DNA from 2 places in the Planococcus sp. TJ-302 genome. Region 1 is predicted to be linked to the other one. Evidence: predicted binding sites of a transcription regulator. Region 1 holds the regulator's gene; the other holds the start of a gene.
What was found. The regulator Rex, encoded in region 1, represses fermentation and respiration genes when NADH is low (regulators of the CRP and FNR family bind a similar motif). The targets are predictions, from matches to a motif close to TTGTGAAATATTTCACAA.

Region 1 (4,843 bases):
CAAGCGACGGGGCTGTCGATTTTCCGCGCGTGTGGCTTGAAGACGGCTCCTATGATTTTAGCTTCAGCGGCTTGAAATCATCGGTGTTGAATTATCTGCACAATGCGGCGCAGCGAGGGGAAGAGATTCCGCCTGAGCACATCGCTGCAGGCTTCCAGAACAGTGTCGTTGAAGTGGTGACAGCTAAAGCCGTGCGCGCAGCAGAGCAGTATAAGGTGCGCCAGGTGATTGCAGCGGGCGGCGTAGCCGCAAATAAAGGGCTGCGGACTTCTTTGACGGCAGCGTTCGATGGAAAAGACATCCCGTTCTATATTCCACCTCTTGCTTTATGTACAGATAATGCAGCGATGATCGCTGCGGCCGGAACGGTCATGTTCGAAAAAGGCATACGAGGAACGATGGCTATGAATGGACGGCCGGGAATGGAACTTGCTTCCTGGAATTGAAAAAAGCTCGGCAGAAACCCGGATTTCACGGTTCCTGCCGAGCTTTTTCGTACATAATTGAGCTTTTTTATGCACAATTGATCCTTTGACTGTCAATAGAGAACATTTGTACTTATGCACAAATTGTGAATAAGCTGTTCATAACTCTATGAAAAACAGCCGTTTACCTACATATTGTAGCCTCTACACTGGAAAACTATGTGGATAACATTTAATTGAATTGTGGATAATGTGGAAAAGTCTGTTGATAGCTGTTATTGCACTTCTTTGGATGTGTACAACTTTGTGGAAATAATTATTTCGCAAATAGGTATTGACCTAGATATAGAAAAAGAAAAAACCGTATACAGATGTATACGGTCAACTGTTCACTTTTTCAATCTGTTCCTGTAATTCCAGCCATGCGGACATTTTTTCTTCCTGCTGTTCTTTCAAGCTTTCCAATTGAGTCTGCAAAGGCAGTACCCGTTCGTGGTCCTGGAATACTTCTGGGAGGCAAAGCTGCTCTTCGATTTCGGAAATCTGCGCGTCGAGCTTTTCCATTTCCAGCTCAGTTTCCTCTGTTTGGCGCAAAAGCTGGCGTTCCAATTTCTTTGCACCTTTGTCGATTTGGGAAGTTGTCGCTGCTGGAGCAGCTTTCACTGCCACAGTGGATTGGTCCGCTTCAAGTGCGGCCAGCTCTTCCATCTCAAGCTTTTTCTCTACGTAATAATCGTAGTTGCCAAGGTATTCCGTTGCGCCGTCTTGGGTCAGTTCAATGACTTTCGTGCCGATGCGGTTCATGAAATACCGGTCATGGGACACGAAAAGGATGGTGCCAGGATAATCGATCAATGCATTTTCCAGCACTTCTTTGCTGTCAAGGTCCAAATGGTTTGTCGGCTCATCCAACAGCAGCACATTGGCTTTTTGCATCATCAGCTTGGCGAGCGCGACGCGGGCTTTTTCGCCGCCGGATAGCGTAGAAATCGGCTTTAATACATCATCTCCGGAAAACAGGAAACGCCCGAGGATGCCGCGGATTTCCTTTTCATTGATTAGCGGGTATTCATCCCATAGTTCATTCAATAATAGTTTATTTCCTTTTAAGTTGGCCTGTTCCTGGTCGTAATAGCCGAACTGGATGCCTGTGCCGTAATGGATATCGCCGGCAAGGGGCTTGAGTTCTTTCATAATCGTCTTCAGCAGGGTCGACTTGCCGACGCCGTTCGGCCCAACAAGTGCCATGCTTTCCTGGCGGTACAGCTTCAGCGAAATGTCTTTTGAGACCGGCTCGCCACTATAGCCGATAGCCAGTGAATTGGCGGTCAGCACATCATTGCCGCTTTGTTTGTCGATTGTAAAGCCGAAACGTGCGGATTTTTCGCTGCCGTCCGGTGCCCCCATCCATTCTGTTTTTTCCAGGATCTTGCGGCGGCTCTGCGCCATCTTTGTCGTCGATGCCCGCACCAGGTTGCGCTGAACATAATCTTCGAGCTTGGCTTTTTCGCCTTGCTGCTTTTCAAACTGTTTCATGTCAAGGTCATATTGCTTCGCTTTCTCGTCCAGATAGCGGCTGTAATTGCCTGTGTACTTTTTAACGCGATGCCGTGCCACTTCATAAACAAGCGTTACGACCTGGTCGAGGAAGTAGCGGTCATGCGATACAATCAGCAGGGCGCCGGGATAATTCTTCAAATAGTTCTCGAGCCAGCTCAGCGTTTCAATGTCAAGATGGTTTGTCGGTTCATCGAGGATCAATAGCTGTGGCTTGGACAGCAGAAGTTTCGCCAGCATGAGCCGCGTCTTTTGCCCGCCGGACAAAGATACGACCTTTTTGCCGTAGTCGTCCGCATAGAATTTCATGCCGTGGAGGATGGCGCGGGTATCAGATTCGAACTGGTAGCCACCGGCATCCTTGAAATCATGCTGGAGCGTGTCATACTCTTTCATGACCTTGTCGTACAGCTCTGCATCGTCATGTACTTCTTGCTCAGCCATCTGGGCTTCGAGGCGGCGGAGCTGCGCTTCCTGTTCGCGGAAATGAGTGAAAATCGTCATCATTTCCTCCCACACGGTCGCGTCGGATTCCAGGTCGTTCTGTTGTTCCAAATAACCGATGGTCAAATCTTTCGGCATGATGATTTCGCCGCTGTCATAAGACATCTCACCGGATATGATTTTCAAAAGCGTCGATTTGCCCGCGCCGTTGCGGCCTACGAGTGCAACGCGGTCGCGGTGTTGGACTTCCAGTTTGACGCCTGAGAGAATCTCATCTGCGCCGAACGATTTATGGACTTGGTTTACTTGCAGTACTATCATGCGGGTCACCTCAATTCTACTTCAAGTGTAGCCCATAGGGCGGCTGTCCGCAATAAAGCCAGCTTTACATCTGGAGGTTCCTAATGTAAGATAGTATCGATTTGACAAGACCTCAGGAGGTAAGCTGGCATGCTGCACGAACCAACGAAAATTCCGCAGGCGACGACAAAACGCCTGCCGCTATATTACCGTTTTATCCAGAATTTCGCGAACGCCGGACAAAAGCGGATTTCATCGCAGGAATTGAGTGAAGCGATGAAAATCGATTCCGCTACGATCCGCCGCGATTTTTCCTACCTCGGGGCATTCGGCAAAAAAGGCTATGGCTACGATGTCCAGGGCTTGCTTGAATTCTTCCGCAAGACTTTGGATCAAGATGAAGCGACGAACGTTGCGTTGATCGGCGTCGGCCATCTCGGCAGCGCATTCCTCAAATACAATTTTCAGCGCAACCACAATACGAAAATCGTGCTGGCTTTCGATACAAACAGTCCGCTTGAAGGCGAACGGATCAGTGGCATCGACACTTATCATCCGGACCGCATTGAAGAGAAGATCACCGAATGCGGCATCGAAGTGGTCATCCTGACTGTGCCGTCGAGGTCAGCACAAGAAGTGACCGATCGCCTTGCGAAAACTGACATCAAGGGCATACTAAACTTTACGCCGGTGCGCATTGCAGTGCCGGACCATATCCGCGTACAGACCATTGACTTGTCCGTCGAGCTGCAGACGCTGATCTACCAGATCAAGCAGCATTGACTTAAAATCTTCACATTTGAAGGGTTTCTCGAAATAGCCAAAAGGGCTCGAATGATGTAGAATAGAGCCATAATACAGGAGGTGCCTCGTATGCCAGGTCCAATGAGTATCATCGTTATCGGAGTTGTTGCTTTACTTGTTTTCGGCCCTAAAAAGTTGCCGGAACTCGGGAAAGCGTTTGGTTCGTCTTTGCGTGAGTTCAAAAATGCTACAAAAGGACTTGTAGATGATGACGACGATCAGAAAGTAGATTTGAAAAAGAAAGAAGAGCAAAAGGAAATACGTTAGGATGTTTGTCTGATGACAGAAAAAGATATGACCTTAGTTGAACATATAGTTGAATTGAGAAAACGGCTCACCATTGTAGTCGTTTTCTTTGTATTAGCGCTCATTGTCAGCTTTTTCCTTGCCCAACCGTTGATTCAGTATCTGCAATATACAGAAGAAGCGAAAAATCTTACCTTGAACGCGTTCAAAATTACGGATCCACTCAAGATTTTTATGCAGGTAACGATGATTTTAGCGTTGATCTTCACTTCGCCCGTGATCATGTATCAATTCTGGGCGTTTATCAGCCCGGGACTTCTTGAAAAAGAACGGCGAGCGACGCTAAGCTATATTCCGTTTTCCTTAATCTTGTTTTTAGGCGGGATCGCTTTTTCCTATTTGGTCCTGTTTCCTTATGTAATCGGTTTTATGCTGAATATCTCTGACAACATGGATATCCAGGAAACCATCGGGATCAATGAATATTTCCAATTCCTGTTCCAAATCACCCTGCCGTTCGGCTTGATTTTCCAGCTGCCGGTATTGATGCTGTTCCTGACAAGGCTCGGTTTTATTACGCCGATGCTGATGACGAAATACCGCAAGTATTCGTATCTTGGATTGGTGATCATCGCGGCGTTCATCACGCCGCCGGACATTGTCTCACATATGATTGTTACACTGCCGTTAATCGTGCTTTATGAGTTCAGTGTCGTCATCGCCAAAATTGGCTACCGCAAGTTTTTGAAAGCAGAGCAGCAGCAGCAAATCATCGAACAACAAGAAAGCCTTCCACCGAATTAAATCGGGGAAGGCTTTTTTTGTTATGCAGTTGTTATTGGATTTTCTCCAATTCTTTCAAGAATCCTTGGATCTTATCCATGTTGAGCTGGATGGCCATGACATAGCCGTTCAGCAGGATGTGCGCGATAATTGGAGTGATGATGCGTTTTGTTTTCTGGTAAAGGAATGCGAGCACCAGGCCGGTGGAAAAATACGTCAGCAAGTGTGTCATTTCCATGTGGACAAGCCCGAACGCCAATGCACTGACGGCAGTAGCAACCCAA
Region 2 (4,843 bases), on a different contig from region 1:
TGAAGCTGTTAATTCATTGAAAAAACGCGGAGCGAAAAAAATCCGTTTTATGTGCATCATCGCCGCTCCTGAAGGCGTGGAAGCATTGCAGCAAGCGCATCCGGATGTCGATATTTACATCGCAGCGCTTGATGAAAAGCTGAATGACCATGGCTATATCGTTCCGGGTCTAGGAGACGCCGGAGACCGTTTATTCGGAACTAAGTAAGCAAGAAAAGCGCAGGTGGCCGTTTAGCCCTGACAAGCGCTGGAGGGTTTGCTGCAATGGGGACTTTGCCATTGTTGGCAAAACCGAAGCGACCTCGAAGGGTTGGCCACCGGAGTCTGGACAATGAAGTGAAAAGGCGGGATAAACCTTGACGAAAAAGTGGAAAGTAATGACGATTTTCGGCACACGGCCGGAAGCCATCAAAATGGCTCCTCTAGTGTTGGAACTCCAAAAGCATCCTGAAACAATCGAGCCGTTAGTGGCAGTCACTGCACAGCACCGGGAAATGCTTGACCAAGTCCTTGAGACGTTCAAGATTACGCCGGACTTCGACTTGAATATCATGAAAGACCGCCAGACGCTAAGCGGTGTAACAACCCGTGCCCTTGAAGGCTTGGACAGCATCATGAAAGAGGCAAAACCGGATATCGTGCTTGTCCACGGCGATACGACCACAACTTTCGTTGCTGGACTTGCAGCGTTCTATAACCAGATCGCTGTCGGCCACGTCGAAGCCGGGCTGCGTACGTTCAATAAATATTCGCCTTACCCAGAAGAGATGAACCGCCAATTGACGGGTGTCTTGACGGATATCCATTTCGCGCCGACTGAAAAGTCCGCGCAGAATCTACGGTCGGAAAACAAAAAAGAAGCATCGATCTATATCACCGGCAATACCGCAATCGACGCATTGAAGACGACGGTCCAAGAGCATTATAGCCATCCAATCCTTGATAAGATCGGCAGCGACCGCCTGATTTTGTTGACTGCGCACCGCCGTGAGAATTTGGGAGACCCGATGCGCAATATGTTCCGCGCTATCAAACGCCTCATTTCTGAACATGACGATGTGCAAGTGGTTTATCCGGTGCATTTGAATCCGGCTGTCCGTGAAGTTGCGGAAGAAGTGCTTGGCGAAGATCCGAGAATCCATTTGATCCCGCCGCTTGAAGTATTGGATTTCCATAACTTTGCAGCGCGTTCGTTCATCATTCTCACAGATTCAGGCGGCGTGCAGGAGGAAGCTCCATCGCTCGGCAAGCCGGTTCTCGTATTGCGTGACACGACTGAACGTCCAGAAGGAATTGAAGCGGGCACTTTGAAGCTCGCCGGCACGGAGGAAGAAGACATCTACCGCATGGCGAAAGAATTGCTGACGGACGAAGAAGCATATAAGCGCATGTCGCAAGCTTCGAACCCGTATGGCGACGGTTTTGCGTCCCGCCGGATTGTGGAAGCTTTGCATGCGTATTTTGAGAAGAAGTAAGAACTAGAAGACGCTATGGACATTTGTTTTCAAATTTGTCAACAATATGTCGGCTCTAAATCGCTTGTGATGTTTTTCACTTCATCCAATTGACATGAATTTACCCCTAATGTATGCTTACAAAGGGTATGCATGAGAGGGTTTTCATACATAAAGATGTTGTTCTGGAAGCCTGATGCGACTGCTCTTTTTTAAGGGTTTAAGTCAAATCAAAACGAAACTCGAGGGGTTTATCATGCGCCCAACAAAAAGTCCCTTACAAGCGATGGCACTTTATAGCGCCATCCTCTCACAACTTGTCGGGTCCGTGCTCATCGGTCTGTTCACAGGTATGTGGCTCGATGAACAATTAGGAACCGCCCCGCTATTTCTGATCATTTTCCTGCTTGCGGGATTAGCTCTCGGAGTATGGGCAATGCTTCAGACCGTCCGAAAATTCGAATCAGGAGACCAGTAGAAAATGGATGGACTTAGGGAAATTTATGAACGGCTAAAAAAGATGATGTATTTCATTCTGGCAGCTTTCGTTTTAGGCTGGGGATTGACCCCATTTCAAGCGATTTTTGCAGGCCTCATCATAGGATCCTTGTTCGGCATTTATAATATGTGGATTTTGGTTCGCCGGATGGAAAAATTCGACCGGGCGGTGGCAGAAGGCTCGAAGGTTCGTTCGCTTGGAACGGCATTACGGTTTGCATCAGGTGTTGCCGCTGTTGCGATAGCTATTCTTTTCGCAGAGCAAGTTCACTTGGTCAGTACAGTAATTGGATTGATGATCCCTTATGTTCTGTTATTGGCAGAACGGATTATCTATCACGTGAAACACCATTAAGAAAAGTGAAAGAGAGGTGAAACTATCGTGGATCACGGCGCTCCAACTCGTGAGATATTCGGCCTCTGGTTCAACATGTCGAATGTTTTGATGCTAATTGTAGCCGCTGTTATCGTTTTCCTCATTGCTTTTATCGCTACACGAAATTTGAAACTGAAGCCTACGGGCATGCAGAACTTCATGGAATGGATCATGGATTTCGTCAAGGGCATCATTAAAAGCAATATGGACTGGAAAACAGGCGGCAGGTTCCATGTGCTGGGAATAACGCTAATCATGTTCATCTTTGTATCGAATATGTTAGGTCTCCCTTTCTCAATCATTGTCAACGGCAATCTTTGGTGGAAATCACCAACAGCTGACCCGATTGTAACAATGACGCTGGCAGCAATGGTTATCATCTTGAGCCATTATTATGGCATCAAGCTGAAAGGGCTGAAAGGGTACGGTGCGGATTACTTCAAACCGATGCCATTCCTTTTCCCGCTTAAGATCATTGAGGAATTCGCAAATACGCTGACACTCGGTCTGCGTCTTTACGGAAACATTTACGCAGGAGAAATTCTTCTTGCACTATTGGCCGGACTCGGCGGAGCAAGTGTATTCGGTTTTGCCGCTGCATTCCTTCCGATGATGGTATGGCAAGGATTCTCGATCTTTATCGGGGCAATCCAAGCATTCATTTTCGTTATGTTAACGATGGTTTATTTATCGCATAAAGTCAGCGAAGACCATTGAGTATAAAACGCTCCTAGCAGAGCAACAAAAAAACAACTATCCTGAGGAGGACACATCACAATGACAGGTTCATTAGGTTTATTAGCAGCAGCAATCGCAGTAGGTTTAGCAGCACTAGGTGCAGGTATTGGTAACGGACTTATCGTTTCAAAAACAGTAGAAGGTATCGCTCGCCAGCCAGAAGCACGCGGCGTTCTTCAAACAACTATGTTCATCGGGGTAGCTTTGGTTGAGGCATTGCCGATCATTGCTGTAGTAATCGCGTTCATCGTAATGAACCAATAGTATTAGAGAAAAGCGGAAGTGCCTGGTTAGCCCTGATAAGCGCTGGAAGTCTGACCGGTAATGGCGTACTTTGCCATTGCTGGTCAGACTGAAGCGTCTCGAGGGGCTGGGCACTGCAGCTGGACAAAGAAAAGCGCAAGCATCCGTTTAAATTCAAGGGGTGTGAGCAATCTAGTCAATATCAAGCAGAATGGCGGGAATGCTTCGGCATGTTTTTCGCCATTTATGTTTGTATGACACCATTTGATCTTGAAACAACATCTTTGAAATCAATAGATTTTACTAAATAGAAGAATCCGGATTTTAGGCTCTTGAAGGGAGTGAAACAATCGTGTTTTTTGATCACCTTGTACTTGGTGCAACTGATGGACATGCAGAATTTTTGAATGGTGGAGACATCATCGCGACACTTGTCGTCTTTCTAGTATTGCTGTTCTTGCTGAAGAAATTCGCTTGGGGTCCTTTGATGGGCATCATGCAGCAGCGGGAAGATTTGATCGCCAGCGAAATCGAAACGGCTGAAAACAGCCGCCAAGAATCCGCTAAATTGCTTGAAGAACAACGCAGCTTGTTAAAAGAAGCGCGTGTTCAAGCGCAAGAGATCGTAGAAAATGCTAAAAAGCAAGGCGAAGTTTCGCGTCAGGAACTGATCGCAACTGCGCGTGCTGAATCTGGCCGCATGAAAGAGTCTGCAGTTCAAGAAATTGCAAACGAAAAAGATAAAGCGATGGCAGCAGTGCGCGAAGAAGTTGTGGCATTGTCATTGCTTGCAGCATCTAAAGTTCTCAACAAAGAAATTTCTGAAGAAGACAACCGCCAATTGATTAACGAAACGATTGCGAAGGCAGGCGAAGTGCAATGAGTCAAGCTTCAGAACGCTACGCACTAGCACTGTTCGAAATCGCTAAAAAACACGGCGCTTCAGTGGAAGTGGAACTGGATCTTCGCGAAGTGCAAAAAGCTTTCGTAGCAAACCCAGAACTGCTGGAACTATTAAGTTCCCCGAAATTGGAAGCAACTGAAAAGAAAACCGTTATTTCCAACCTTTTCGGACAGGCGAATGTATATGTTCTAAACACATTGCAATTGCTTTCTGACCGCAAACGTTTAAAAGAAATTTCTCCAATCGTCGACGAATATATCCGTCTGGATAACGCAGACAAAGGAATTGAAGACGCGAAAGTCTACTCGGTCAGCCCATTGACTGACGAGCAGCGCGCATCCATCTCTTCTGTATTTGCGAAAAAAATCGGCAAAGAAGCATTGCGAATTGAAAACATCATTGACCCGTCCCTAATCGGCGGGCTGCGTCTTCAAATCGGAAACCGCATTTTCGACAGCTCAGTCAGCGCGAAACTAGAGCGCCTGCAGCGTCAATTGATCGGTTAATCTAAGAAATTAAGAGAGGGTGACATACATGAGCATCAAAGCTGAAGAAATCAGTGTCCTGATTAAACAGCAGATTGAAAATTATCAATCTGAAATGCAAGTTGACGATATTGGTACAGTAATC

Region 2: a site for Rex is predicted at 1,540-1,557, ahead of AC4EHB_RS07425 (AtpZ/AtpI family protein). Genes of this name have one in related genera too.

The regions. Positions count from the first base shown of each region.
Region 1 covers NZ_JBZDOI010000002.1:384,570-389,412, reverse strand. Annotated here, with positions in the region: gene tsaD (tRNA (adenosine(37)-N6)-threonylcarbamoyltransferase complex transferase subunit TsaD) at 1-446, shown strand, start outside; gene AC4EHB_RS12745 (ABC-F family ATP-binding cassette domain-containing protein) at 807-2,747, opposite strand; gene AC4EHB_RS12740 (redox-sensing transcriptional repressor Rex) at 2,877-3,509, shown strand; gene AC4EHB_RS12735 (twin-arginine translocase TatA/TatE family subunit) at 3,600-3,797, shown strand; gene tatC (twin-arginine translocase subunit TatC) at 3,810-4,580, shown strand; gene AC4EHB_RS12725 (CPBP family intramembrane glutamic endopeptidase) at 4,612-4,843, opposite strand, start outside.
Region 2 covers NZ_JBZDOI010000001.1:1,515,174-1,520,016, reverse strand. Annotated here, with positions in the region: gene upp (uracil phosphoribosyltransferase) at 1-208, shown strand, start outside; gene wecB (non-hydrolyzing UDP-N-acetylglucosamine 2-epimerase) at 357-1,475, shown strand; gene AC4EHB_RS07425 (AtpZ/AtpI family protein) at 1,711-1,932, shown strand; gene AC4EHB_RS07420 (ATP synthase subunit I) at 1,936-2,307, shown strand; gene atpB (F0F1 ATP synthase subunit A) at 2,335-3,045, shown strand; gene atpE (F0F1 ATP synthase subunit C) at 3,106-3,330, shown strand; gene atpF (F0F1 ATP synthase subunit B) at 3,662-4,192, shown strand; gene AC4EHB_RS07400 (F0F1 ATP synthase subunit delta) at 4,189-4,719, shown strand; gene atpA (F0F1 ATP synthase subunit alpha) at 4,748-4,843, shown strand, end outside.